DNA from 3 places in the Streptomyces sp. NPDC002209 genome. Region 3 is predicted to be linked to each of the others. Evidence: riboswitches for the same ligand, from Rfam matches in the RefSeq annotation. Region 3 holds a riboswitch; each other region holds the start of a gene.

Region 1 (9,572 bases), on a different contig from region 3:
CTGCGTGCCGTACTGCCCGCGTTTCATGACTGGCACCGTTCTTTGCTGCTCCCCAGGAGGTGAGCCAGATGGCCATGCCACTGCGACAGTCCATCAGGGTCGGGACGTATCTTCTCGAACAGAAGCTCCGCAAGCGTGAGAAGTTCCCGCTGATCGTCGAGCTGGAACCGCTCTACGCCTGCAACCTGGCCTGCGAGGGGTGCGGGAAGATCCAGCACCCGGCCGGCGTGCTCAAGCAGCGCATGCCGGTCGCCCAGGCCGTCGGCGCCGTCCTGGAGTCCGGCGCGCCCATGGTGTCCATCGCGGGCGGCGAGCCCCTGATGCACCCGCAGATCGACGAGATCGTGCGGCAGTTGGTGGCCAAGCGGAAGTACGTTTTCCTCTGCACCAACGCGATGCTGCTGCGCAAGAAGATCGAGAAGTTCACCCCGTCCCCGTACTTCGCCTTCGCCGTGCACATCGACGGCCTGCGCGAACGGCACGACGAGTCGGTCGCCAAGGAAGGCGTCTTCGACGAGGCGGTCGCCGCCATCAGGGAGGCGAAGCGGCGCGGGTTCCGGGTCACCACCAACTCCACCTTCTTCAACACCGACACCCCGCAGACGATCATCGAGGTGCTCAACTACCTCAACGACGACCTCAAGGTCGACGAAATGATGATCTCGCCCGCCTACGCCTACGAAAAGGCCCCTGACCAGGAGCACTTCCTGGGCGTCGAACAGACCAGGGAACTCTTCAAGAAGGCCTTCGCGGGCGGAAACCGCAGGCGCTGGCGGCTCAACCACTCCCCGCTCTTCCTCGACTTCCTGGAAGGCAAGGTGGATTTCCCCTGCACCGCCTGGGCCATTCCCAATTACTCCCTCTTCGGCTGGCAGCGCCCCTGCTATCTGATGAGCGACGGGTACGTGCCGACGTACCGGGAACTGATCGAGGAGACCGACTGGAGCAAGTACGGCCGCGGAAAGGACCCGCGCTGCGCGAATTGCATGGCGCACTGCGGCTACGAGCCCACCGCCGTCCTCGCCACCATGGGCTCCCTCAAGGAGTCCCTGCGCGCGGCCCGGGAGACGGTCTCGGGGAACCGGGAGAAGCCGTGACCGGCTTCGACCTCCGCGCCCTGCTGGACGAGCGGGGCGGGGAACGGTACGAGCTGCACTCCAGGCACCTCAACCACCAGCTGCCCCGGATGCTGCACACGATCGGCTTCGACAAGGTCTACGTGCGGGCCGAAGGCGCACACTTCTGGGACGCCGACGGCAACGACTACCTGGACATGCTGGCCGGGTTCGGCGTGATGGGCCTGGGCCGCCACCACCCGGTGGTCCGCCGGGCACTGCACGACGTCCTGGACGCACAGCTCGCCGATCTGACCCGGTTCGACTGCCAGCCGCTGCCCGGGCTGCTGGCGGAGAAGCTGCTCTCGCACAGCCCGCACCTGGACCGGGTCTTCTTCGGCAACAGCGGCACCGAGGCCGTGGAGACCGCCCTGAAGTTCGCCCGGTGCGCCACCGGGCGGACGCGGGTCCTCTACTGCGACCACGCCTTCCACGGGCTGACCACGGGTTCGCTCTCGGTCAACGGGGAGGCCGGGTTCCGCGACGGCTTCGCACCGCTGCTGCCCGATACGAAGATCGCCCTCGGGGACCTGGCCGCCCTGGAGCGGGAGCTGAAGCGGGGCGACGTCGCCGCCTTCGTCGTCGAGCCGGTCCAGGGCAAGGGCGTACTCGCGGCCCCGCCCGGGTTCCTGCTCGCGGCGCAGGAGCTGCTGCACCGGCACAAGGCGCTGCTGATCGCGGACGAGGTGCAGACGGGGCTCGGCCGGACCGGCGATTTCTATGCGTACCAGCACGAGCCGGGCGTGGAGCCGGACCTGGTGTGCGTGGCGAAGGCCCTTTCGGGTGGCTATGTGCCGGTCGGCGCGACCCTGGGCAAGGACTGGATCTTCAAGAAGGTCTACTCGTCCATGGACCGGGTGCTGGTGCACTCCGCCAGCTTCGGGTCCAACGCGCAGGCGATGGCGGCCGGGCTGGCGGTGCTCTCCGTCATGGAGGACGAGTCGGTGGTCGCGAACGCCCGCGCGACGGGCGACCTGCTGCGCGGCCGGCTCGCGGCGCTCGTGGACGAGTACGAGCTGCTCCACGAGGTACGGGGGCGCGGCCTGATGATCGGCATCGAGTTCGGGCGGCCGTCCTCGCTCGGGCTGCGCAGCCGGTGGACCATGCTCCAGGCGGCCCGCAAGGGGCTCTTCGCCCAGATGGTCGTGGTGCCGCTGCTGCAGAAGCACCGGATCCTGACGCAGGTCTCCGGGGACCATCTGGAGGTCATCAAGCTCATCCCGCCGCTGATCGTGGACGAGCGGGACGTCGACAGGTTCGTCGGCGCCTTCCGCGCGGTCATGGACGAGGCGCACGGCGGCGGAGCTCTGATGTGGGACTTCGGCAGGACGCTGGTGAAGCAGGCCGTCGCCGGAGGCTGACGGCCCGCTCCGATCGTTCGCTTCCCGGCCGGGCCGCTCCCGGCCGGGCTGCCGGCCGGGTTACCGGTCGAGCAGCTGCTCCCGCAGCCGGTCGAGGTTCTCGGGCGTGAGTCCGAGGCCCTCGGCGAGGTACCGGTCGACCCCGCCCCAGTGCTGGTCGATGGTGTCGAACGCCGCCGTCAGGTACTCGGCGCGGGCGTCGAAGAGCGGGGCGAGCAGCTCCATCACCTCGGGGGAGCGGGCCTCGGGGGCCTCGCTGGTACGGCGGACCCGGTAGCGGCGGTGCGGGGCGTTGGACTCCAGGTAGTCCGCCACGATCGCCTCGCGCTCGACGCCCAGCGCGAGCAGGGTGACGGCGATCGACAGGCCGGCCCGGTCCTTGCCGGCCGCGCAGTGCATGAGCGCCGGAATGCTGTCCTCGGCGAGGGCCCGCACGACCCGGCCGTGCTCGGCGGTGCGGTGTTCGACCATCGAGCGGTACGAGTTGGTCATCCGGGCGGCGGCCTTCCCCTCGCCCAGGATTCCGCGGAGCTGCTCGAGATCGCCGCCGCGGACCATCGTCCAGAATTCCTTGCCGTCGGCCGGATCCGACAGCGGGATGTTCACGTTCCGCACGCCGGGAAGCTCGACGTCGAGTCCTTCCAGGGCGTGGTCGGCGCCGTTGCGGAAGTCGAAAATCGTGTGGAGTCCGAGCGATGCGAGGAATTCTGCATCGGTTTCGGTGGCATGTGCCAGATGTCCGCTACGGAATAGTTTTCCTGGCTTGACCCTCCGCCCGTCGGTGGTCGGCAGGCCGCCCACGTCACGGAAGTTGCGCACTCCGGCCAGCTCCGGCTCCGGTACGGGCTCGGTCCGCGGGGGCTGGGGTATCTGCTGGGTCACGGGAACTCCTCCGCGTCGTCGTGAGATGTCCGAATTACGCTACTTGGGACCAACTTGCCATCACCGGAGGCGAGATCGGGCGCAGCCCCGTGAGCCAGATCATACGGTGACCGTGAGTGCCTGATCGTCGAAGTCGAAAGGCCCGGCCGGGGCGGTCGTTGGCGGCGGGGAATGGACGGAGGGTGACCGGAATTCCTTCGAACTCCGGGGCCTGTTAATCCGTCAGGAAATTCGTGGCTTGTTCGGTGCGGCGGAACTCGATTACCTTCGCGATCGATCCGGATGGACCGCCGAATCCTGCCGCCGTCCGGAAACCGCACCCGACTATTCACGCGCGCGGCAGGAGCGGGGGAACCAGGTAAGCCGCTGTTCCCGATCTTTGTATCGGCGCAGCTCGGGGTGAAGCCGTACATGTTCCGTTCATGTGCGGCCGGACATCTCCAGTCCGAACCCGACAGCTCACCTCGCAGGCGACGGAGAGGAATTCGCCATGCCTGCAAAGGGTAAGCACCGCCGTCCCAAGTCCCGTTCCGTGGCGCGCGGCTTCGCCGTCGCAGGCACCGGCGGTGCGGCCCTCGCGCTGCCGCTGCTGGGTGCCGCCGGCGCCCACGCGGCCGGCGTCCCGGCCACCGCGCCCGCCGCGAATCCCGTGCAGGCCCCGCAGGTTCCGGCGGCGCTGCAGGCCGCGCCCGCCGCTGCAGTGCAGTCCGCGCCGGCCGTCTACACGGTCGTGCCGGGCGACTACCTCTCCAAGATCGCCCAGGACCGCCACCTCTCGGGCGGCTGGCAGCAGCTGTACGCCGACAACCGCGAGGCCGTCGGCACCGACCCGTCGCTGATCCACCCCGGGCTGAAGCTGACCCTCGGTGCGCCGGGCGAGGCGGCTGCGGCCGCGCAGGCTCCGGCCCCGGCGGAGAAGTCCGCGGCCTCGGGTGCGGCCGCGTCCTCCGACGGCAAGGGCTCCGCGGCCGCCGCTCCGGCCGCCGCCCCCGCCCCCGCCCCCGCCCCCGCCGCCGCGGCCGCCGCCGCGCCCGCGAAGAAGAGCACCGCCGCCAAGCCCGCGGCCGGTACGGTCGGCGCCGCCGGCTTCGTCGCCCCCGTCAGCGGCGGGATCTCGACCCAGTACAAGACCCCCGGCGCCATGTGGTCCAGCGGCTACCACACCGGTGTCGACTTCATCGCGAGCTCCGGCACCACCGTCCGGGCCGTGGGCGCGGGCACCGTGGTCTCCGCCGGCTGGGCCGGCGCGTACGGCAACGAGGTCGTCATCCGGCACGCGGACGGCAAGTACTCCCAGTACGGCCACCTGTCCCAGCTCTCCGTCTCGGCCGGCCAGAGCGTCACCGGCGGCCAGACCATCGGCCTCTCCGGCTCCACCGGCAACTCGACCGGCCCGCACCTGCACTTCGAGATCCGCACCGGGCCGTCCTACGGCTCGGACATCGACCCGCTGGCCTACCTCCGCACCAAGGGCGTGAGCATCTGACGGCTCCCGCCGCCGGAAAGAGGCAACCGGACTCGTGAGGCCGGGACCCGAGGGGGGTCCCGGCCTCACGCCCTGTTATTCCGCACCGAACAGGTGGTATAGATCACGGTCCGTCAACCCCTTCCTACGGTGGCGTAGGTCACGTGCCGGGGTGAAGGATGTGTTCTCGTGGCAGCGACGAAGACGACACTCAAGACCATCGGCTCGTACGCGGCGATCGGGGACAGCTTCACCGAGGGTGTGGGGGACCCGGGGCCCGGGGAGACCTTTCTCGGCTGGGCGGACCGGCTGGCCGTACTCCTGGCCGATCAGCGCGAGGAACACGAGTTCCGGTACGCGAACCTGGCCGTGCGGGGGCGCCTGCTCGACCAGATCGTGGCCGAGCAGGTCCCCCGGGCCAAGGAGCTCGCACCGGACCTGGTGAGCTTCTGCGCGGGCGGCAACGACATCATCCGGCCCGGCAGCGACCCGGACGACGTGGCGGAGCGGTTCGAGGCGGCCGTCGCCGACCTCACCGGAGCCGTCGGCCACGTCATGATCACCACTGGCTTCGACACCCGCGGCGTGCCCGTCCTCAAGCACCTGCGGGGCAAGGTGGCCACGTACAGCGCCCACGTCCGTGCCATCGCCGACCGCTACGACTGCCCGGTGCTCGACCTCTGGTCGCTGAAGTCCGTGCAGGACCGGCGTGCTTGGGACGACGACCGGCTGCACCTCTCGCCCGAGGGGCACACCCGGGTCGCGCTGCGCGCCGCCCAGGTGCTGGGGCTCGAGGTGCCCGCCGACCCCGACCAGCCGTGGCCGCCGCAACAGCCGCGCGGCTCGGTGGACGTGACCCGGGACAACATCCAGTGGGCGCGGGAGCACCTGGTGCCGTGGATCGGGCGGCGGCTGCGCGGGGAGTCCTCCGGGGACCACGTGGAGGCGAAGCGTCCGGACCTGCTGCCGTTGTAGCCGGGAGCGGGAGGAGCGCAGCAGGCGTGCCGGGCAGGGGAACGGGACGGGGCAGCAGGACGGGGACGCGCGGCGGAATCCTTCGGGGCCGGTGCGCGTTGGCATGGTGATAGACCGGAAACGAGTACGGCCTTTCACGCCCATCCGTCCTACCCTCCCAGGAGGCGCTTTGACCGGCTCCCGTCCCCTGCGTCCACGGCTGCGCGCCCTGCGGCCCGAAGCCTTCGGCGCGGATCCGTCCGGCGCACGTCTGGAGCGGATCCACCGCTCGCCGAACTTCGCCGACGGCGTCTTCCAGAACCCGGTCGGGGCGCGGACCAGGCCTTCCGGTTCCATGATGGAGTTCGCCAAGATCTACTTCCACAAGGAGCAGCGGATCCGGCGGAACCCCGGAGCTCCCATCCCGGTCTACCCGACGACCCTCGCCGAGCTGGCGAAGCCGCCGGCCAGCGGGCTGCGCCTGACCTGGATGGGGCACTCGGGCGTGCTCGCGGAGATCGACGGGCGGCGGGTGCTGTTCGACCCGGTGTGGGGTGAGCGCTGCTCTCCCTTCCCGTTCGCCGGGCCCAAGCGGCTGCATCCCGTACCCGTACCGCTGGCCTCGCTGGGCCCGGTCGACGTCGTGGTGATCTCGCACGACCACTACGACCACCTCGACCTGCCGACGATCAAGGAGCTGGCCGGTACGGACACGGTGTTCGCCGTTCCGCTCGGCGTCGGCGCCCACCTGGAGCGCTGGGGGGTGTCTGCGGACCGGCTGCGGGAGCTCGACTGGAACGAGGGCACCAAGGTCGCGGGACTGTCGCTGACGGCCACGCCGGCCCGGCACTTCTGCGGGCGCGGCCTGCGCAACCAGCAGAACACCCTGTGGGCCTCCTGGGTCGTCGCGGGCGACGAACACCGGATCTTCCACAGCGGCGACACCGGTTACTTCCCCGGGTTCGGGGAGATCGGCGCCGAGCACGGCCCCTTCGACGCCACGATGATCCAGATCGGGGCCTACTCGGAGTACTGGCCCGACATCCACATGACCCCCGAGGAGGGCATGCGCGCCCACCTCGACCTCCAGGGCGGGATCCCGCACGGCACGATGCTGCCGATCCACTGGGGCACCTTCAACCTGGCCCCGCACCCGTGGGACGAGCCCGGCGAGGGCACCGTCACCGCGGCGGAGGCCACCGGGGCGGCCATCGCGCTGCCGATCCCGGGTCAGCCGTTCGAGCCGGGCGACGCCGATGCCCCGAGCGAGCCGTGGTGGCGCCCGTTCGTGGCGTCGGCCCCGCCCGTGCCCGCCGCACCCTCCCGCCCGGCCGCGACCGCGCGGCCGCCGGCCGTGGCGCACGAGGAACCGGAGGCCGTCGGCTCGTAGGCACCCTCCGGAGCGGTCTTCGGCCCGGGGGTGGTGCGTCGCGCACGGCGGCTGCGAACGTGCGCCCCCGGCGGATTCGGGCTGCCGTACGAGCGCTCCATCGGGAGCGGGAAGCAGCCCGGTCAAGTTCCCCAACTGGCTGTCAGGGGCGGGATCGTGCGGTCTAGCGTGGGTATCCGGTGATCAACACCGGGCCCCGGAACCGCTGGGGGCCCGGGCCCCACGTAGAGGACGCCGATGTCCGGACTCCGCGCCGCCCGCCACGCCCCGTCGAGACACGCCGTCACCGGTCCCGGCCGGCAGATACGCCCCCAGCTGGTCCGCGCCGCCCTGCTGCCGACGCTCGCCGCGGCGCTCAGCGGAGCCGCCGCGGTGATCTTCACGCTGCAGCTCGGCGGGGGCGCGGGGGAGCGGGACGCCCGGCTGTGGCCGGTCCTGGCCGGCTGCGCCCTGCTCGTCGTCGGAGCGCTGGCCGCCGCCCTGCTCGGGGCCCAGCGCTCCGCCAAGGCCGTACGGGACCGCTGTGAGGCACTGCGCCGCTCCAGCGTGCGCGGCCGCCAGGAGCTGCGGACCGCCGCCGAGCGGCTGGAGCGGGGCGAGCCGCCGGTCCGCCCGGTCCGCGGCGGTCCGACGAGCCCGCCGCCCGGCAGCGACCCGGCCCGGGTGGACGAGTTCTGGCTGCTCTCCCAGGAGCTGCGCGGAGCCCGTGAACAGGCGCACACCACCCTCGTACGGCTGGCCGGCCCGGCCGCGCCGTCCGACAGCGACCGCAAGGTCGAGGTCTTCGTCAACCTCGCCCGCCGGCTCCAGTCCCTCGTGCACCGGGAGATCTCGCTGCTCGACGAGCTCGAGGACACGGTCGAGGACCCCGACCTCCTCAGGGAACTCTTCCACGTGGACCACCTCGCCACCCGGATCCGCCGCCACGCCGAGAACCTGGCCGTGCTCGGCGGCGCCGCCTCCCGGCGCCAGTGGACCCGGCCCATCGACCTGAGCGAGGTACTGCGCTCCTCCGTCGCGGAGGTCGAGCAGTACACCCGGGTCAAGGTGGTGCCCCCGGCGGGCGGCACCGTCCGCGGCCACGCCGTCGCCGACGTGGTGCACCTGCTGGCCGAACTCGTCGAGAACGCCACCGTGTTCTCCGCACCCGACACCGACGTGGTGGTGCGTGCCGAACGCGTCACCGCGGGCATCGCCGTCGAGGTGGAGGACCGCGGGCTGGGCATGCCGGCCGCGGAGCAGCACCGGATGAACGCGCTGCTCGTCGACCCCGACCAGATCAGCGTCCGGCATCTGCTGGCCGACGGGCGGATCGGCCTGTTCGTGGTCTCGGCGCTGGCCCGCCGGCACGGGATCGCCGTCGAGCTCAAGTCCAACATCTACGGCGGCGTGCTCGCGGTGCTGGTCCTGCCCCAGGAACTGCTGGGGGCGGAGGCGCCCGGCGCCGCCGACGCGCTCGGGGGCTCCCGGGCCACCTCGTGGGGGACCGGGGAGGGGGGCGCCATGCCCCCGCTGGAGCCCGTACGGGTGGCCGTGCCACAGCCGAAGCAGGAGCCGCACCCCCGCCCGGAACCCCGGCCGGCGCCGCAGCCGCGCCCCGAGCCGCAGCGGCAGTCGTGGCCGACGACGCGATCGCGCCCCGAACCGGGGCCGGAGCCGCGTCCGGAGCCCCGGCCGCGGCCGGGGACGAGGGTGGCGCAGGAGCGGCCGCAGCCGGAGCCGGTGGCCGTGCCGACCTGGGCGGCGCCGCCCGCGTCCCACCCGGACACGCGTCCCTGGCCCGGGGTGGTGGGGTCGGCCCCCGAGCCCTGGGAGTCGCGGGAAGTGCCGGCCGTCGAGACGACCCTGGACCTGGGCCTGGACCTCGGACTGGACATGCCCCCGGGCCTGCCCCCGGGCGCGGGCCCGGCCACGGGCACGGGCCAGGGCACGGGGTCGGCGCCGGCCGTGCGCGAGCCCGTACCCCCGGCGCCCGCGCCCTCGGCCCGGCCGGCCGCGCCCCTGGCGGTGTCCGTACCGGCCGCCCGCACGGACCCGGACCGGCCGCCCCTGCCCCGCCGCCGGGCCCAGCACCATCTCGCCCCGCAACTGCGCGACGCCCCCGTCCCGCGGCGGGCCGACGCACCCGAACAACCCGTGCACGACCCGGGCCTGATGGCCGCCTTCCAACGGGGCTTCGGCCTCGCCCAGTCGGAGAACCAGCCATGACCCCGACCTTTCACCTCGGCAAGGAGCGCACCACCATGGGCGGCGAAGCGGCGACGAAGACCAGTCGGCTCTCGGATCTCGACTGGCTGCTCAGCGGCCTGGTCCAGCGGGTCCCGTACACGCGCAGCGCGGTACTCCTCACCGCGGACGGGCTCGTCACCTGCGTGCACGGCCTCGACAACGACAGCGCCGACCAC
Region 2 (9,572 bases), on a different contig from region 3:
CGTGCTCGTAGAACTCGTTGCCGACGTCGTAGTGGTGGCTGATCGCCTGCCGGTCGCGGCTCCTGGTGTGCAGCGGCCCGCCGCGACGGGGGGCCTCCTCGGGCGGCGGCGCGGGCGCCGGCCACGGCCGGGCCAGGGCGACGAGCTCGCGCAGGGCGGAGCGGGCGGCCGGGTCGCGCAGCAGCGCGGCGGTCCCGGCGGCGCCCGCCGCAGCCCGGCCGGGCAGGTGCGGGCGCAGGGCGGCGAGTTTGCCGAGCCCGGAGCGGCGGACCGCCGGCTCGGCCTCGGGGGCGGCGGCGGGACCCCGCTCCCAGAGCAGACCGGCCACCCGGTCCAGCAGTTCGAACAGGTCGCCCTCGACGGTGATGTCGCCGGCGACCCAGGCACGGGCCAGGCCCAGTTCACCCGGTCGCCACAGGACGCGGCGCAGGGCGCGCCGGTTGGCCAGCACCAGGGTGGGGCCGGTAGGCGGTCCGGCCTCGCTGCCGTCCCAGGCCCGAATCCGGACGGGCACGGGGGCGCCCAGCAGTGTCTCGGCAAGAGTGGCCAGCCGCGGCGCGGCGTCGGTCATCGTAGGCACCTCCAGAACGATCCGACCGAACGGCCTACCCATTTCCGGGGGCCGTCAATCGGACACCGCTCCATCGGGCGGACCGCCGGAGGGGCTACGTGAGGGGGGGTGCCGGAGGGGCTGCAGGAGGGGCGCGCCGGGAACGCCGAAGGGGCCGCCCGCACCACGGATGGCGGGTGGCCCCTTCGGGGACGTGCTGGTGGAGTTGCCGGTCAGGCCCGGGTCAGGAGGCCTTTGCCTTCGCGGCGGGGGCTGCCGCGGCGGCCGGAGCCGGCGCCGGCTTGGCGGCCTCGTAGAACTCCTCGCGCGGGGTCTCGAGCGCACCGAGGGAGACGACCTCGCGCTTGAGGAACATGGCGAGGGTCCAGTCGGCGAAGACGCGGATCTTGCGGTTCCAGGTCGGCATGGCCATGCCGTGGTAGCCACGGTGCATGTACCAGGCGAGCCGGCCCTTGAGCTTGATCTTCATCTTGCCCATGACGATCATCGCGACGCCCTTGTGGAGGCCGAGGCCCGCCACCGCACCCTTGTTGGAGTGGGCGTACTCGTGCTGCGGGAAGCCCCGCATGCCCGAGATGACGTTGTCGCCGAGGACCTTGGCCTGGCGCAGCGCGTGCTGGGCGTTCGGCGGGCACCAGGCGTTCTCGACGCCGGCCTTGCGGGCGGCCATGTCCGGGACCTGGGCGTTGTCGCCCGCGGCCCAGATGTAGTCGGTGCCCTGGACCTGGAGGGTCGGGGCGGTGTCGACGTGGCCGCGCGGGCCGAGCGGCAGGCCGTAGCGGGCCAGCGCCGGGTTGGGCTTGACGCCGGCGGTCCACACGATGGTGTTGGAGTCGACCTCGAGGCCGTTCTTCAGCACCACGTGGCCGTCCACGCAGGAGTCCATGGAGGTGTTGAGGTAGATCTCGATGCCGCGCGACTCGAGGTGCTCCTTGCCCCAGGTGCCGAGCTTGGGCCCGACCTCGGGGAGGATCTTGTCGGCCGCGTCCACCAGGATGAAGCGCATGTCCTCGCGCTTGATGGTGGTGTAGTACTTCGCGGCGTCGCGGGCCATGTCCTCGACCTCGCCGATCGTCTCGGCACCGGCGAAGCCGCCGCCGACGAAGACGAAGGTGAGGGCCTTGCGGCGGACGTTCTCGTCCGTCGTGGACTCGGCCTTGTCGAGCTGCTCGAGTACGTGGTTGCGCAGGCCGATGCCCTCTTCGACGCCCTTCATGCCGATGCCCTGTTCGGCGAGGCCGGGGATCGGGAAGGTGCGGGAGACGGCGCCGAGCGCGATCACCAGGTAGTCGAAAGGCAGCTCGTACGCCTCGCCGACGAGCGGCGTGACGACGGCGACCTTGCGGTCCTGGTCGATGCTGGTGACCCGGCCGGTGAGAACCTCTGCCTTGGGCAGCACGCGTCGCAGCGGGACGACGACGTGCCGAGGCGAGATGCTGCCTGCGGCCACTTCAGGGAGGAAGGGCTGGTAGGTCATGTACGAGCGCGGGTCGACGACCGTGACGGTCGCCTCGCCGTAACGCATCTTCTTCATGATGCGCTTGGCTGCGTACAGGCCTACGTACCCACCTCCTACAACGAGGATCCTGGGACGCTCCGTGGTGCTCATGGAACGAGTATCCAGCACCCAAAGGGGTGTCGCTCGTGAGCCCCTTCACAAGGTGTCGGAAGGCCTCTGCTACACTGCGCGGCCCACGTGACGGAGGTCATGGCGCCGAACGGGAACCAGGGTGTAACGGGAGTCGTTGTTCACCCGTCCTGAACTGGGCTCAAGGCCTGTAAGCGGAGTAGACCACCGGGTTGGTGGATACCTACCGACGAGGCCGGACCGCACCCTCGAAACGCACGAACGCTCACGCAAAAGGGGCCTGCGGGCCCCGGGAGGCCCCCGAAGGGCCCTTCCCGCGGCCCATCAGGCCCCTTTTCCTTGTGAAGAACTTCACGAACTTTCTGTGGGCGAGGGGATCTAAGACCCCCGTAAAGGCCCTCAGAGGTCCTCGGCAGGCCTCCCGCGACCCTCGCACGAGCCCCGCACCAGCCCCCCGCGACCCACCCGTCAGGCGATGGACCAGGCGATTCCGTCGAGGATGTCGTGCTCCGAGACGACGACTTCCGAGGCCCCGATGCGCTCCATGATCGCGAGCAGCACCAGGGTGCCCGCGCCGATGACGTCCACCCGGCCCGGGTGCAGGACCGGGATCGCCGCGCGCTCGGCGTGCGTGGCCGTCAGCATCCGCTCGCTGATCTCCCGGACCGTCCCGTAGGGGACGCGCGCGTGGTGGATCGCCGAGGAGATGTACTCCGGCAGCCCGAGGGCGATCCCCGCGACCGTGGTCACGGAGCCGGCCAGGCCCACCAGCGTGCGCGCCTCGGAGAGCGGGACCGTCTGCTCGACGCGGTCCAGCGCCGCCTCGATGTCGGCCCGTATGGCGGCGATCTGCGGGGCGGTCGGCGGGTCGGTGACCGCGCCGTCCACCACCAGGTGGCGCTCGGTCATGCGGACGCAGCCCACGTCGACCGAGAGGGCCGCCCGGACGTGCTCCTCGCCGACCACGAACTCGGTCGAGCCGCCGCCGATGTCCACCACCAGGAAGGGCTTGTCCATGTGGGTGGTGCCCGTCAGCTCCTTGGTGGCGCCGATGAAGGAGAACTCCGCCTCCTGGTCACCGGAGATCACCTCGGGCTCGACGCCCAGGATGCCGAGGACACCCTGGACGAACTCGTCCCGGTTCTCGGCGTCGCGGGAGGCCGAGGTCGCCACGAAGCGCAGGCGCTCCGCACCCAGCTCCTCGATGACCGCCGCGTACTCGCGGCAGGCCGCGAAGGTGCGCTCCAGCGCCTCCGGGGCCAGCCGCCCCGTCTTGTCCACGCCCTGGCCGAGGCGGACGATCGTCATCCGCCGGTCCAGCTCGACCAGCTCGCCCGTGGCGGGGTCGCAGTCCGCGACGAGCAGGCGGATGGAGTTCGTCCCGCAGTCGATGCCGGCGACCCGGGTCACGCGTGCGACTCCGTCTCGTCCGCGGTCTGCGCCTTCTGCGCGCACGGGGTGACGCAGGCGCCCTTGGCCCACCACTCCGGCAGCATGGCGAGGGCCTCGTCGCCGAACGGGTTCACCCCGGGGCCGGCCGCCAGCGAGTGGCCGACCAGCACGTGCAGGCACTTCACCCGGTCCGGCATCCCGCCGGCGCTCGGGAAGCCCTGGAGCACCTCGATGGCGTCGCGGCGCCGGATGTAGTCCTCGTGCGCGGCCTGGTAGGCGGCGGCCAGCTCGGGGTCCTCGGCGAGGCGTGCCTGCATCTCCTTCATCACGCCGTTCGCCTCGAGCGTGCCGATCGCGGAGGCCGCGCGCGGGCAGGTGAGGTAGTACAGCGTGGGGAAGGGCGTGCCGTCGGGGAGGCGCGGGGCGGTCTCCACCACGTCCGGCTGGCCGCAGGGGCAGCGGTGGGCGATGGCGCGCAGCCCGCGCGGCGGGCGGCCGAGCTGCTGCTGGAACGCGTCGATGTCCGCGTCGGTCGGCTCGGTCCGGTCGGTCTGGGGCGGGGGCGTCTGCATGCCTGGAGGAAGTCTCTTCGTTCTCGTGGATGGGTGCGGTACTCGGGGTGCGGTACTCGGAGTGCCGCTGTTCGTCACTCGCCGGGGCGGTCGGCCTTGTCGACGCCGTCCCAGACGTTCGAGTACCAGGGCCGGTCGGATCCGGCCGTTCCGGTGCGGTGCCGCTCGGCGGCCCCGGCCCCGGGGTCGGTCATGATGTAGCTGATCTCGCCCGGGCGGACGAAGTGCAGGTGCTTGCGCGCCTGCTGCTCCGCGTACGCGTTGTCCTGCCAGCGGGCCTTCTCGTCGCGGAGGCGTTCGAGGCGCCGGCTCGCGGCCTCGGCGGCCCGCCGCTGCTCCGCGATCTCCGAGCGCTGGGAGACGTACTGGCGCATCGGATACGCGAGGGCGACGACCAGCGTACAGAGGACGAGCACCAGGAGCGCGGCCCGGCCGGTGAGCCGGCTGCGGCGGACCTGGCGGCGCGTCTGCGAGCGGTAGACGTGGGCGGCGGTCCGCTCGCCGAGCTGCTTGAGCCTGGTCGCGGTGGAGAAGGTGGAGAACCGATCCCGGTTCCCGGCCATTGATCCCGCCTCCCCTTGTACGCGGTACGCACTACGCAATACGTCCCCGCACACGGTACGGGACCGAGTGCGGGGACGTACGGAGGCTAGACCCCGAGGCTGGTGATTAGCCCTTGAAGCGCGGGAAGGCGGAGCGGCCCGCGTACACCGCGGCGTCGTCGAGGATCTCCTCGATGCGCAGCAGCTGGTTGTACTTGGCGACGCGGTCCGAGCGGGCCGGGGCGCCGGTCTTGATCTGACCGCAGTTCACGGCGACGGCGAGGTCGGCGATGGTGACGTCCTCGGTCTCGCCGGAGCGGTGCGACATCATGCACTTGAAGCCGTTGCGCTGGGCCATCTCGACGGCGTCGAGGGTCTCGGTCAGCGAACCGATCTGGTTCACCTTGACGAGCAGGGCGTTCGCGGAGCCCTCCTCGATACCGCGGGCCAGGCGCTCGGGGTTGGTGACGAAGAGGTCGTCGCCGACGATCTGGACCTTGGCGCCGAGGCGGTCGGTGATGACCTTCCAGCCGGCCCAGTCGTCCTCGTACAGCGGGTCCTCGATGGAGACGAGCGGGTACGCGGAGACGAGCTCCTCGTAGTACTCGGTCATCTCGGCGGCCGAGCGGGACTGGCCCTCGAACTCGTACTTGCCGTCCTTGTAGAACTCGGACGCGGCGACGTCGAGCGCGAGCGCGATGTCCTTGCCCGGGGTGTAGCCGGCCTGCTTGATGGCCTCGACGATGAGGTCGAGCGCGGCGCGGTTGGACTCCAGGTTCGGGGCGAAGCCGCCCTCGTCGCCCAGGCCGGTGGACAGACCCTTGGTGTGCAGGACCTTCTTGAGGGTGTGGTAGACCTCGGCACCCCAGCGCAGGGCCTCGGAGAAGGACTCCGCGCCGATCGGGGCGATCATGAACTCCTGGATGTCCACGTTGGAGTCGGCGTGCGACCCACCGTTGAGGATGTTCATCATCGGAACGGGCAGCAGGTGCGCGTTCGGGCCGCCGAGGTAGCGGAAGAGCGGAAGGTCCGAGGCCTCGGACGCGGCGTGCGCGACGGCGAGGGACACGCCGAGGATGGCGTTGGCGCCGAGCGAGCCCTTGTTGTCGGTGGCGTCCAGGTCGAACATGGCCTGGTCGATCAGGCGCTGCTCGGTGGCGTCGTAGCCAACGAGCTCCGGGCCGATCTGCTCGATGACCGCGAGGACGGCCTTCTCGACACCCTTGCCCATGTAACGGTTGGGGTCACCGTCGCGGAGCTCAATGGCCTCGAAGGCACCGGTGGAGGCGCCGGACGGAACTGCAGCACGGCCGGTGCTGCCATCGTCGAGGCCCACCTCGACCTCGACCGTGGGGTTGCCTCGGGAGTCCAGGATTTCCCGGGCTACGACGACGTCGATGGACGGCACGAGCATCTCCTTCTGGGATGTGACGCTGGGTGTGCGGTGGCATGTCAGGCCGTGGGATGGCCCCGCCGACTAGAGCCTAACCGGCTCCGGGCACTCGGCCAGCCGACCGCCCGCCCCCTGGGACGAAAAAGGGCCCGAATACCCGCCTTCCGGTACATAGGACGCCTGACCGCGGGCGTCCCGGCCGGTCCGGGGCGGGGCCGGAAGGGGAACAGGAGGGGAACGGGCCGGACAAACGCCACCGCCCGGCGCGTGGGGGGAAGACGCGCCGGGCGGTGGGGATGCTGCGTGCGGTGCTCGCTGCCGCAGTTGTTACGGCAGGGTTCAGCTGAGCTTCAGCTTCTGACCCGGGAAGATCAGGTCGGCGTCCGAGACGATGTCCTTGTTCAGCTCGAAGAGCTTCTCCCAGCCGCCCTTGACGCCGTTGGCCTCGGCGATGGTGCCCAGGGTGTCGCCGGACTTGACCTCGTACGAGCCGTTGCCGGTCTTCGGGGCCGGGGCCTCGGAGCGCTCGGAGCGGGTCGTCGGGGCCTCGGAGCGCTTCGTCTCCTTCTTCGGCTCGGTCTTCTTCGGCTGGGTCTTCTTGGTCTCGGTCTTCTGCTCCGTCTTCTTCGGGGTGTCGGTCGTACCACCGCCGGTGTAGGAGGAGTTGGAGAGACCGACGCCGCAGGACGGCCACGCGCCCTTGCCCTGGCCCTTGAGGACCTTCTCGGCGATGGCTATCTGCTGCGACTTGGAGGCCTGGTTGGCCTGCGCGGCGTACGCCTTGCCGCCGTACGCGGCCCAGGTGGAGGACGAGAACTGCAGGCCGCCGTAGTAGCCGTTGCCCGTGTTGATCGACCAGTTGCCGCCGGACTCGCACTGCGCAACGCGGTCCCACTCGCCCGCGGTGGCGGCGGAGGCCGAGCCGGCCGCCATCAGCGGGGCGGCGACGGCGACACCGGCGACGCCGGCGAGCGTGACGATGCGGGTGGTCCGCTGAATGGCCGTGGCGCGGCGGTGCTTGCCCTTGCCGGAAAGCAGCATGGAGTTCTCCTCACCGACGCCTACGAGGTGAGCTGTCGGGTTCGGGCGGATGAGTGCCCGGCCGTGCGACGTGGCGCACGACTTAACCCCTAGCCGTTTCCGTGACCGTCTCTCAACGGCCGGTCCCGGCGCCTACCTTGGTTCCCCCGCTCCTGCCTTCGGCGCTTGACGCGACGACTGTTCCCTCCGGCCGCCGGCAGGATTCGGCGATGCGGTCGAAGGAGCCCGCGGTGGCGGGCGACTCAGAAGGTAGACATGTCTCTCCCCGATGTTCAACGAGGAACACCGGGGAGAAACGGCCCCTACTTGCGCTCCCTTTAGGGGCGTTTGCGCAGGTGAGGACGGGGTTTGCGGAAGGCTCCAGGCGGGACACGCCAGTTGACCGGAAGAGACACATGTCTCACTTGCAGATAACGGACATTCAGCTCTTTCTGGGTGTCCGAAGTGCCGCTATTCCTAGCTTAGATCCAGGTTCTGGCCGGGCTTGATCAGATCGGCGTCGTTGCCGATGACCTGCTCGTTGGCCTGGTAGAGCGCGTTCCAGCCGCCCTTGACCCCCTTGGCAGACGCGATGGTGGCCAGACTGTCGCCCGCCTGGACGGTGTACGAGGGCGCCGACGACCCCTCAGATGCGGCGGGCCGCTCGAGGGCGGGCGTACCACGGTGCTTGCCGGTGGCGGAGGGGTCGGGGATGGCACTCGGGTTGGTGGAGGCACCCGGGGCGCCCGGTGCCGCGGGGGCGCCGGGGTCGGCCGGGACGACCGGAGCGGTCGGGTCCGCCGGGTTCCCGGGCGTGGTCGGGGTCCCCGGGGTCGTGGGCGCGGTGGGTGTCGTCGGGGCCGTGGGGGTACCCGGGTTCGTGGTCGGGTCGCCCGGGAGCACCGGGACGGTCGGCGACGTGGACGGCATGTCCGGGTCGGGCATGACGGGCAGTCCGCTGTTCGGTGCGAGCGGCGCCGGCGGAAGCGTGAAGACCGGGGCCGGGGTCGGGGCGCCGAAGTCGTGCGCCTTCGCGCCGGTGCCGCCGGCCGGGACCGAGTCGTCGGGGCGCGCGGGGCTCGGGGCGACGGGGCCGAGCGTGCCGGGCAGACCCGGGTCCACGGCCGCGGCGGGGGCCTGCTGGGTCAGCCCGGCCGACTCCGAGCACTGCCCCCACGCCTGGGGGCCCTGGGCGCCCAGGACCCGCTCGGCGACGGCGATCTGCTGCGAACGGCTGGCGAGGTCGGGGCGCTCGGCGAAGTCGAGACCGCCCGAGGAGTTCCACTGCTCCTGCGTGAACGAAAGTCCGCCGTACGACCCGCTGCCGGAGTTGGCGCTCCAGGAGCCGCCGCTCTCGCACTCGGCGACCTTGTCCCACGTGGAGGTGTCCGCCGCGCTCGCGCCGGTGGCGGCGAGCAGTGGCAGTGCCAGGGCGGAACCGGTGACTCCGGCGGTGACGACTATCGCGGGTACCTGGCGGGGGCGTCTGTGGCGGCCGTTCCCGGAACGCATGAGCTGCACCTTTCGCATAACGGCTGGGTAACGGCAGAACCTAGCCGTCTTAGCACGTTAGTCACAACTCTTGACGGGGGCTGACTTACGGTCAGGGAGCCTTCAGATGTTTCGAGCTGTGAACCTGACGGGAAGAGTGCGCAGGCCACGCATGATCAGACCCCCGCGCCAGCGAAGCTCGTTGGGCGGAACAGCGAGTTCCAGATCCGGCAGACGCGTCAGCAAAGTCGCAAGCGCCGTCTGCCCTTCAAGTCGTGCGAGCGGAGCACCCAGGCAGTAGTGGATGCCGTGCCCGTATCCGAGGTGCTGGTTGTCGGTGCGGGAGAGGTCGAGGGTGTCGGGATCGGCGAACCGCTCGGGGTCCCGGTCGGCCGCGGCGAGGACGACGAGAACCGGATCGCCGGCCGCGACGTCCTGTCCTCCGAGGGTCAGCGGCTCGGTGGCGAAGCGCCAGGTGGCCAGTTCCACGGGGCCGTCGTAGCGCAGCAGCTCCTCGATGCCGGTCTCCAGCAGGCCGCTCTCGCCGGCGGCGAGGGACTCCTGGAGGCGGGTGCGCTGATCGGGGTTCATGAAGAGGGCGTGCACCCCGTTGCCGATCAGGTTGACCGTGGTTTCGAAACCGGCGAACAGGAGGATGAAGGCCATGGCCGTGGCCTCGGCCTCCGTCAGGTGGTCCCCGTGGTCGCTCGCGCGGATCAGGTCGGAGATGAGGTCATTGCCCAGATCATCCCTTTTGCGGTGGATGAGTTCACCGAGGTAGGTCCGCATCTGCTTCACGGAGCGGGCGACACCGCCGCGCGGGCCGCCGCCGTGCCGGATCATCATCCCGGCCCAGTCGCGGAAGTCGTCCTGGTCCTCGCGCGGTACGCCGAGCATCTCGCAGATGGCGTAGATGGGCAGCGGGAAGGCGAACTCGTGGATGAGGTCCGCTTCCCCCTCGCCCCCCTCCCCCGCCTTTTCGACGATCTTGTCGATGAGGTGG
Region 3 (9,572 bases):
TCGCCGGCGCGCCCGTCGGAGACGTCCAGCCGGCCGAGTTCCTCACCGCCGGCGGACAGCAGGCGGATGTGGGCGTCGGTGAACCCGGCGAGGTCGGCGTGCGGATCGGCCTCCGGGTCGATCGCGGCAACGAGGACCAGGCGGTCGGCGGGCTCCGGCAGCGCGTCGAAGGAGACCTCCAGCGCCGCCTTGTCGGGGGCCGAGTGGGCGCGGGCCCGTACCGAACCGTCCGCGGTCCGCGGGTTGTTGAAGAACACGAAGTGGTCCTCGCTCAGCACCCGGTTGCCGGTGCAGACGAGGGCGCACACGTCCAGCGCGACCCGGCCGGACCAGGACATGCCGAGCACGTTGTGGTCCGCCGAAGGGGCGGCGGGTTCCGGAGCGCGCTGCGCCGGAGCGCCGCCGAGCCGGCCGCGCAGCCCGTACTGGTGGAGCAGCTCGACCAGGTCCGCCCCGGGAACCAACTCCAGCGGCTTGCCGTTGGCAAAGGTGTACGACCCGGGACCGAAGGACGCGGTGGTGACCAGCACCCCCTTGTTCGCCCCCTTGTCCTGGACCGTGCCGTACAGATCACGCACGGCCGTCGGCGGCACCGTGTTCCGGTAGCGCTTGACCTGCACCACGATCCGCCCGCCCCGGATCGGCGCCGGATCCACCGCCTCCACGTCCACCCCGCCGTCGCCCGACCGCTGCGTGGTCACCGCCTCCATGCCCATCGCCCGGAAGAGCTCCGCCACCAGGTTCTCGAAGGCGATCGGGTCCATCACGAAGAGGTCCGGCTCGTCGTCGTCCGCGTCGCCGGCCTGCCCGCCGTGGCTGACGACCCCTCCGCCGACCTCGTCGGGCCGGCGCCCGGGGCGCACCGCCGTCAGCTGGTCGGGGCGCGCGGACAGCTGCCCGCCCAGCCCCGAGACCAGACAGTCCACCGCGCTGACCTGCTCCAGGCGCAGTTCGTTGAAGTCGGAGCGTGCTGCCGACACCGTGGCGAGGACGATCTGCGCCTCCTGACCCGTTGCGGGATCGTGGTCGTCCACGAAGCCGTTGACGACCACCGAGTCCAGCGCCCCGAACTCGTCCGCGGCGTAGAGCTCGCGCACCACCAGGAGCACGCACTGAGCCAGGAGGTCCCGGTACAGAGCCCGTCGCTGCGTAACCGGGCGAGGGGTCTCCCTGTCCTGGTCCGTGCTCGGCAGGTACCGCACGGACTTGGCCTCCGGCACCACCCCGTAGCGGGGCAGCTCCCAGTCGAGCACCAACTGCCGGGGGGCTTGGTCGTACGCAGCCGACACCTGCCTAGGCAACTCTTCGGGCCAAGCGGTAGAGGCGTACAGGGCGGCCGAGAAATACTCCACCACAGCCTCCGCTTCACCCATGCGCAGCCTTTCGGCCAGCTCGCTCAACCCACGGTTGTGCGCGCGGACCACTGCGAGTTGCTCGGCCGCCCACCGGTCGTACTGCTGCCGGTGTTCAGCGAGCTGCTGTCGACGCCGTGTCTCCGCGGCCTGAGCCTTCTGATGAGCCCGTGTGTACTGCGCGTGCGCCTCGCGCTCCGCCTGGGCCCGCCGGTAAGAACCCAGCGCCATGCCACTGCTCTGCTGCAGGAACTCATCGATACGAGGTATCGCCACGGGATGTGCCAAGGGCCCCGGATTGAACGCTTCGAGCTCCTCGGGCCGCACGAGCGACGCCATACGGAATGCCACCGCCCGGCAGCCCGTGACCAACAGGTTCTGCAGCGCCGAGACTTCGGCCTCTATGCCCTCCGTGCGACGCCGGGCCTCGACCTCGCGGTGTTGCCGGTAAGCGGCCTGCTGTTCGCGCTCGCCCCGGGCCACATCCCGGTCCCACGCCCGTCGTCGGCGCTCCGCCTCGCGCTGCTGGATCAGCTGTGTACGTTGCTGCCTGCGCTGAGCCTCGGCCCAGTCTCCGATCATTCCGCTAGACCGACGGCTCATCAGTTTTCCCCCGCCCCCACCGCAAGCACCAACGGGAAAACACTAGTCGGCATTCGGGTGGTACGTCCCCCCGGTCGCACCACCCGAATGCCGCCGTGCGTCCTACAACGCGCCCCCCGCCAGAGCGGCGACGGCCGCGGGCAGTGCGGCACCCGAGCCGTCGCGGCGCGGGTCCACGGGCGGCAGTTCGGCCGGGGTGCCGTTCGCCGCGGCCGCGCGGACCGGTGCGTTGCCCGCCCAGGCCAGGACCAGCAGGTCCTCGCCCTTCAGGAACCGCTGGCAGCGCACGCCGCCGGTGGCCCGGCCCTTGCGCGGATACTGGTCGAACGGGGTGAGCTTCCCGGACAGCATCGAGTCGTCCAGCGTCCCGTGCGAGCCCGCCACCGTGAACACCACGGCGTCCCGCGCCGGGTCGACCGCCGAGAAGTGGATCACCTTGGCGTTCTCGGAGAGCTTGATGCCCGCCATGCCGCCCGCCGGGCGGCCCTGCGGGCGCACCTGGCCCGCCGGGTAGCGCAGCAGCTGGGCGTCGTCGGTGAGGAAGACCAGGTCCTCCTCGCCCGTGCGCAGTTCGACCGCGCCGACGATCCGGTCGCCCTCCTTGAGGGTGATGACCTCCAGCTCGTCCTTGTTCGCCGGGTAGTCCGGCACGACCCGCTTGACCACGCCCTGCTCGGTGCCCAGGGCCAGGCCCTGCGAGGACTCGTCCAGCGAGGTCAGGCAGATCACCTTCTCGTCCGCCTCCAGTCCGGAGAGGAACTCCGTGACCGGGGCGCCGCCCGCCAGGTTCGGCGCGGCGTGGGTGTCCGGCAGCTGCGGCAGGTCGATCACCGACAGCCGCAGCAGGCGCCCGTACGAGGTGACCACGCCGACATCGGCCCGGGCGGTCGCGGCGACCTGCGAGACGATCAGGTCGTGCTTCGCGCGGGCGCCGCCCTCCTCCTCCGGCAGCGGTTCGCCGTTGGCGGTGCGCGCCAGCAGGCCCGTGGAGGACAGCAGGACCCGGCACGGGTCGTCCGCGACCTCCAGTGGAACCGCGGCGACGGCCGTCCCCGCCGACTCGAGCAGGACCGTACGGCGTTCGGTGCCGAACTTCTTGGCGACGGCGGCCAGTTCCGTGGAGACGAGCTTGCGCAGCTCGGTGTCGGACTCGAGGATCCCGGTCAGCTCGTCGATCTCGCCCGTCAGGCGGTCGCGCTCGGACTCGAGCTCGATCCGGTCGAAGCGGGTGAGCCGGCGCAGCGGGGTGTCCAGGATGTACCGGGTCTGGATCTCGCTCAGCGAGAAGCGCTCGATCAGCCGCTCCATCGCCTGCGCCGAGTTGTCGCTGTCCCGGATGATCCGGATGACCTCGTCGATGTCGACCAGGGCCACCAGCAGGCCCTCGACCAGGTGCAGCCGGTCCCGGCGCTTGGTGCGGCGGAACTCGCTGCGCCGGCGCACGACCTCGAAGCGGTGGTCGAGGTAGACCTCGAGCAGCTCCTTGAGGCCCAGCGTCAGCGGCTGGCCGTCGACCAGCGCGACGTTGTTGATGCCGAAGGACTCCTCCATCGGCGTCAGCTTGTACAGCTGCTCGAGCACGGCCTCCGGGTGGAAGCCGTTCTTGATCTCGATGACCAGGCGCAGGCCGTGGGCGCGGTCCGTGAGGTCCTTGACGTCCGCGATGCCCTGGAGCTTCTTGGAGCCGACCAGGTCCTTGATCTTCGCGATGACCTTCTCGGGGCCGACCGTGAAGGGCAGTTCGGTGACGACCAGGCCCTTGCGGCGCGCCGTCACGTTCTCCACCGCGACCGTGGCGCGGATCTTGAACGTGCCGCGACCGTTCTCGTAGGCGTCCTTGATCCCCGAGAGGCCCACGATCCGGCCGCCCGTGGGCAGGTCCGGACCCGGCACGAAGCGCATCAGTGCCTCCAGGTCCGCCTGCGGGTAGCGGATCAGGTGGCGGGCGGCCGCGATGACCTCGCCCAGGTTGTGCGGGGGCATGTTGGTGGCCATGCCGACCGCGATCCCGGACGCGCCGTTGACCAGCAGGTTCGGGTACGCCGCGGGCAGCGCGACGGGCTCCTGCTCCTGGCCGTCGTAGTTGGCGGTGAAGTCGACGGTGTCCTCGTCGATCGACTCCGTCATCAGCGACGTGGCGTCCGCCATCTTGCACTCGGTGTAACGCATCGCGGCCGGCGGGTCGTCGTTGCCGAGCGAGCCGAAGTTGCCGTGGCCGTCGACCAGCGGCAGCCGCATCGAGAAGGGCTGGGCCATGCGCACGAGGGCGTCGTAGATCGACGCGTCACCGTGCGGGTGCAGCTTGCCCATCACCTCGCCGACGACGCGGGCGCACTTCACGTAGCCGCGGTCGGGGCGCAGGCCCATCTCGTTCATCTGGTAGACGATGCGCCGGTGTACCGGCTTCATGCCGTCGCGGGCGTCGGGCAGGGCGCGGGAGTAGATCACCGAGTACGCGTACTCGAGGAAGGAGCCCTGCATTTCGTCGACGACGTCGATGTCGAGGATCTTCTCCTCGAAATCCTCCGGCGGCGGGGTCTTCGTGCTGCGGCGGGCCATCGCTGCGCGGCTCCTTAACCAAGAAAGAAGGTGTGCTGGGGGTCTTGCGGGTGGTCTGGCGGGTGGTGTGACAGGGGCTGACGGGGGTCGTCGCGGACCATTGTGGCCCGAGGCACCGACAACGCCGACTCCGACCCAGGTCTGAGCCGGGAACTTCTCCGGTCCCCGACGCGCTTGCATACAGTGGCAGGTCTGACGGAAATCTCTGCATCGCGATCGAAGGGACCACATGCCCATGGGTCACACGGCCACAGCCCAGGCCGGCTCCGGCGGCCTGACAGCGACCGAGCACCGGCTGGCCAACGGCCTGCGCGTGGTGCTCTCCGAGGATCACCTGACCCCGGTCGCCGCGGTCTGCCTCTGGTACGACGTAGGCTCGCGCCATGAAGTCAAGGGGCGAACCGGTCTGGCTCACCTCTTCGAGCACCTGATGTTCCAGGGCTCGGCGAGCGTACCCGGCAACGGCCACTTCGAGCTCGTCCAGGGCGCCGGGGGTTCGCTCAACGGCACGACCAGCTTCGAGCGCACCAACTACTTCGAGACCATGCCGGCCCACCAGCTGGAGCTGGCGCTCTGGCTCGAGGCGGACCGGATGGGCTCGCTGCTGGCCGCCCTGGACGACGAGTCCATGGAGAACCAGCGCGACGTCGTCAAGAACGAGCGCCGCCAGCGGTACGACAACGTCCCGTACGGCACGGCCTTCGAGAAGCTGACCGCCCTGGCGTACCCCGAGGGCCACCCGTACCACCACACGCCGATCGGCTCCATGGCCGACCTGGACGCGGCCTCCCTGGAGGACGCCCGCGCCTTCTTCCGTACGTACTACGCGCCCAACAACGCGGTGCTGTCGGTCGTCGGCGACATCGACCCCGAGCAGACGCTCGCCTGGATCGAGAAGTACTTCGGGACCATCCCCGGGCACGACGGCAAGCAGCCGCCGCGCGACGGCACGCTGCCCGAGATCATGGGCCGGGAGCTGCGCGAGGAGATCGTCGAGGAGGTCCCGGCCCGTGCGCTGATGGCCGCCTACCGTCTCCCGCACGACGGCACCCGCGAGTGCGACGCGGCCGACGTGGCGCTGACCGTCCTGGGCGGCGGCGAGTCCTCCCGGCTGCACAACCGCCTCGTACGCCGCGACCAGACGGCCGTCGCGGCCGGCTTCGGCATGCTGCGGCTCGCCGGCGCGCCTTCGCTGGGCTGGCTGGACGTGAAGACCTCCAGCGGGGTCGAGGTGCCCGACATCGAGGCGGCCGTCGACGAGGAGCTCGCGCGGTTCGCCGCCGAGGGCCCGACGGCCGAGGAGATGGAGCGCGCCCAGGCGCAGCTGGAGCGCGAGTGGCTGGACCGGCTGAGCACGGTGGCCGGCCGGGCCGACGAACTCTGCCGCTTCGCCGTCCTGTTCGGCGACCCGCAGCTGGCGCTCAGCGCCGTCCAGCGGGTCCTCGACATCACCGCCGAGGAGGTGCAGGCCGTGGCCGCGGCCCGACTGCGCCCCGACAACCGCGCGGTGCTGGTGTACGAGCCGCTCCCGGCAGAGGCCGACGGGGCCGACGAGAACGACGAGAACGAAGGGGCGGAGCAGTGAGCGACACCGCAGCCGTCACGATGACCTTCCACCCGCAGCCGCAGGCCGGCCAGGCCCGGCCCTGGGCCTTCCCGGCCCCCGAGCGGGGCTCGCTGCCCAACGGGCTGACCCTGCTGCGCTGCCACCGCCCCGGGCAGCAGGTCGTCGCCGTCGAGGTCAACCTCGCCGCCCCGCTCGACGCGGAGCCCGAGGGCCTGGACGGCGTCGCGACCATCATGGCCCGCGCACTCTCCGAGGGCACCGACAAGCACTCCGCCGAGGAGTTCGCGGCCGAGCTGGAGCGCTGCGGCGCCACGCTCGACGCGCACGCCGACCACCCGGGCGTACGGGTCTCCCTGGAGGTCCCGGCCTCCCGGCTGGCCAAGGCGCTGGGCCTGCTCGCCGAGGCGCTGCGCGCGCCCGCCTTCGCCGACAGCGAGGTCGACCGCCTGGTGCGCAACCGGCTCGACGAGATCCCGCACGAGCTGGCCAACCCGCAGCGCCGCGCCGCCAAGGAGCTCTCCAGGCAGCTCTTCCCGGCCACGCTGCGGATGTCCCGCCCGCGCCAGGGCACGGAGGAGACGGTCGCCCGGATCGACTCCGCGGCCGTGCGCGCCTTCTTCGAGGCCCACGTACGCCCCGCCACCGCCACCGCGGTGGTCGTCGGCGACCTGACCGGCATCGACCTGGACGCCGTGCTGGCCGACACCCTGGGCACGTGGACCGGCAACACCGCCGCGGCCCTCCCGGTGCCGCCGGTGACCGCCGACGACACCGGCCGCGTGGTCATCGTGGACCGGCCCGGCGCGGTCCAGACGCAGCTGCTCATCGGCCGGATCGGGCCGGACCGGCACGACCGGGTCTGGGCGGCGCAGGTGCTCGGCACGTACTGCCTGGGCGGCACCCTCACCTCGCGCCTGGACAAGGTGCTGCGCGAGGAGAAGGGCTACACCTACGGGGTGCGCGCCTTCGGCCAGGTGCTGCGCTCCACCGCCGACGGCAAGGGCGCCTCGATGCTCGCCATCAGCGGCTCCGTGGACACCCCCAACACGGGCCCGGCGCTCGACGACCTCTGGAAGGTGCTCCGCACCCTCGCGGAGGGCGGCCTGACCGATGCCGAACGGGATGTGGCGGTGCAGAACTTGGTGGGCGTGGCCCCGCTGAAGTTCGAGACGGCCGCGGCCGTCGCCGGCACGCTCGCCGACCAGGTCGAGCAGGAGCTCCCGGACGACTACCAGGCCCGGTTGTACGCGCAGCTGGCCCAAACGGGCACGGTGGAGGCGACTTCGGCCGTCCTGGCCGCCTTCCCGGTGGACCGCCTGGTCACCGTCCTGGTGGGCGACGCCTCGCAGATCGAGGCGCCGGTGCGGGCGCTCGGGATCGGTGAGGTCAGCGTCGTCACCAACTGACGGACATCCCAAGGGGTTCCGGTGGCTTGTCCACCGGAGCCCCTTTTGTCTGTTTAGTGGAGAGGTTGCTTGTATGCGGTGTGGCGTACGCAACAAAAAGGCGTGTCTGTTTGGCGATTGACTGATGATCCGCCTAGCGTCGGCCGTGCTGTCCGTCAGTTGTACGCGCCGCATCCGCGGCACCGGGCAGCGATCGCCGAGTCCCCGTCAGGCGCGAGCCTGGGGAGCCGGGGACCCACATGTGTCCCTGGGGTGAATCGGACCGCCTCGTCAGAGGGGGCCCGTAGGAGACCTTCCTGCTCCGAACCCGTCAGCTAACCCGGTAGGCGAGAAGGAAGGAAAGGATCAGCCCCTTCATGGCGTTTGGCAGTCGTGCCGCCGGTAAGCACCGTGGTTCCAGTCGTCTGAGCCGCAAGACCGCCGGCTACGCCGGCATAGCCGCCCTCGCCACCACCGGTGTCGTCGGCTCGCTCGCAGGCCCGGCGTTCGCCGCGTCGGACAAGGCCCCCTCCATGGAGGACACCGGCCTGAACGCCGTCGTGACGGCCGAGGACCTGCCCGTCCAGATCGAGGCCCAGGTCGAGGCCCAGGAGCACGCGGCAGAGGCCGCGGCCGCCAAGGTCAAGGCGGAGGCCGACGCGAAGGCGCGCGCCGCCGAGGCCAAGCAGAAGGCCGAGGAGAAGGCGAAGGCCGAGCGCGAGGCCGCCGAGCGCGCCGCCCGCGAGGAGGAGCGCAAGCGCCTCAACACCTTCGTCGCCCCCGTCGACGGCTCCTACATCAGCACCCAGTGGCACGCGGGCGGCGGCATGTGGTCCTCCGGCAGCCACACGGGCATCGACTTCCACGCGGCCTCCGGCACCTCGGTGCACGCGGTCGGCGTCGGCACCGTGGTCGAGGCCGGCTGGGGCGGCGCGTACGGCAACAACGTCGTCATCAAGCACGCCGACGGCACGTACACGCAGTACGGCCACATGTCCTCGCTGAGCGTCTCCGTCGGCGAGCAGGTCACCCCGGGCCAGCAGATCGGCCTGTCGGGCTCCACCGGCAACTCCAGCGGCCCGCACCTGCACTTCGAGGCCCGTACCGGCGCCCAGTACGGCTCGGACATCGACCCGGTCGCGTACCTGCGCAACCACGGCGTCGACGTCTGACCCGCAGCACTTCACCGAAGGCCCCGGCTCCCCGAGCCGGGGCCTTCGCGTTGTGGCCGCGCGCGGCCCCGCCGTGGCTGTAAATATTCGCGATTTCCGTCTGCGCTCGGAAAACATCGCGTGTTGCAATAGAGTCCCAGTACGATCCCAGCACGGTCGCGGTAACGGCGTCGGCAGTCGGAAATAGGCGGAGGTCCGGACTTGCGTATTCCTGCGCACGCGGTATGCACGGCAATCCGCGACGACATCGTCTCCGGGGTCTTCGAGCCGGGCGGCCGGCTGACCGAGGAGCTGCTGGCCCGCCGGTACGGGGTCTCCCGCGTCCCGGTCCGCGAGGCGCTGCGGACCCTGGAGTCCGAGGGCTTCGTCACCACCCGGCGGCATGCGGGCGCCTGCGTCGCCGAGCCCACCGAGCAGGAGGCGGCCGACCTCCTGGAACTGCGGATGCTGATCGAGCCGCTGGCGGCGGCCCGGGCCGCCCGCCGACGCACCGAGGCCCACCTCAAGGTGCTGCGCGGGCTGGTCAGGCTGGGTCAGGAGCGGGCCAGGCGGGGCCAGGGGGAGGACCTGCGGTCCCTGGGGGGCTGGTTCCACGAGACCCTCGCCCAGGCCTCCGGCAGCCCCGGGCTGATCGCGCTGCTCACGCAGATGCGGCACAAGGTCGCGTGGATGTACGCCGTCGAGGCGCCGGCCCGGCCGGTGGAGTCCTGGGCGGAGCACGGGGCGATCGTGGACGCGGTGGCGCGCGGGGACGCCGAGCGGGCGCGGGCGCTGACGGCGGTCCACGCGGACCGGGCGGCCGGGGCGCACCGGCTGCGCGTGAGGACTTCGCAACATGCCGTAAACATGGCGGGCGGCCCGCATTAACAAATAGCGCGTATTAATGTGGGGGCGGCGTCCGAATTCACGGCGCATTGGCGGTGTATTCGCGGCC

What was found. A riboswitch is a leader RNA that binds a small molecule or an ion and turns the genes downstream of it on or off. The one in region 3 is predicted to bind cyclic di-AMP.
Region 1: linked by a shared signal. The riboswitch ahead of ACFYXK_RS28820 (LysM peptidoglycan-binding domain-containing M23 family metallopeptidase) and the one ahead of ACFYXK_RS09015 (M23 family metallopeptidase) in region 3 are both predicted to bind cyclic di-AMP.
Region 2: linked by a shared signal. The riboswitch ahead of ACFYXK_RS20945 (transglycosylase family protein) and the one ahead of ACFYXK_RS09015 (M23 family metallopeptidase) in region 3 are both predicted to bind cyclic di-AMP.

Annotation. Positions count from the first base shown of each region.
Region 1 covers NZ_JBIARX010000020.1:55,371-64,942, reverse strand. The annotation lists gene ACFYXK_RS28840 (1-hydroxy-2-methyl-2-butenyl 4-diphosphate reductase) at 1-63, shown strand, start outside; gene hpnH (adenosyl-hopene transferase HpnH) at 69-1,097, shown strand; gene ACFYXK_RS28830 (aspartate aminotransferase family protein) at 1,094-2,476, shown strand; gene ACFYXK_RS28825 (tyrosine-protein phosphatase) at 2,537-3,358, opposite strand; cyclic di-AMP (ydaO/yuaA leader) riboswitch at 3,637-3,844, shown strand; gene ACFYXK_RS28820 (LysM peptidoglycan-binding domain-containing M23 family metallopeptidase) at 3,849-4,844, shown strand; gene ACFYXK_RS28815 (SGNH/GDSL hydrolase family protein) at 5,013-5,798, shown strand; gene ACFYXK_RS28810 (MBL fold metallo-hydrolase) at 5,968-7,167, shown strand; gene ACFYXK_RS28805 (sensor histidine kinase) at 7,405-9,375, shown strand; gene ACFYXK_RS28800 (roadblock/LC7 domain-containing protein) at 9,411-9,572, shown strand, end outside.
Region 2 covers NZ_JBIARX010000010.1:73,010-82,581, forward strand. The annotation lists gene ACFYXK_RS20915 (class I SAM-dependent methyltransferase) at 1-571, opposite strand, end outside; gene ACFYXK_RS20920 (NAD(P)/FAD-dependent oxidoreductase) at 795-2,180, opposite strand; gene ACFYXK_RS20925 (exopolyphosphatase) at 2,628-3,569, opposite strand; gene ACFYXK_RS20930 (DUF501 domain-containing protein) at 3,566-4,123, opposite strand; gene ACFYXK_RS20935 (septum formation initiator family protein) at 4,198-4,686, opposite strand; gene eno (phosphopyruvate hydratase) at 4,793-6,079, opposite strand; gene ACFYXK_RS20945 (transglycosylase family protein) at 6,398-7,099, opposite strand; cyclic di-AMP (ydaO/yuaA leader) riboswitch at 7,102-7,273, opposite strand; gene ACFYXK_RS20950 (transglycosylase family protein) at 7,556-8,590, opposite strand; gene ACFYXK_RS20955 (cytochrome P450) at 8,693-9,572, opposite strand, start outside.
Region 3 covers NZ_JBIARX010000003.1:369,243-378,814, reverse strand. The annotation lists gene ACFYXK_RS09035 (restriction endonuclease) at 1-1,955, opposite strand, end outside; gene ACFYXK_RS09030 (DNA topoisomerase (ATP-hydrolyzing) subunit A) at 2,058-4,514, opposite strand; gene ACFYXK_RS09025 (M16 family metallopeptidase) at 4,750-6,099, shown strand; gene ACFYXK_RS09020 (M16 family metallopeptidase) at 6,120-7,487, shown strand; cyclic di-AMP (ydaO/yuaA leader) riboswitch at 7,672-7,831, shown strand; gene ACFYXK_RS09015 (M23 family metallopeptidase) at 7,844-8,638, shown strand; gene ACFYXK_RS09010 (GntR family transcriptional regulator) at 8,840-9,505, shown strand.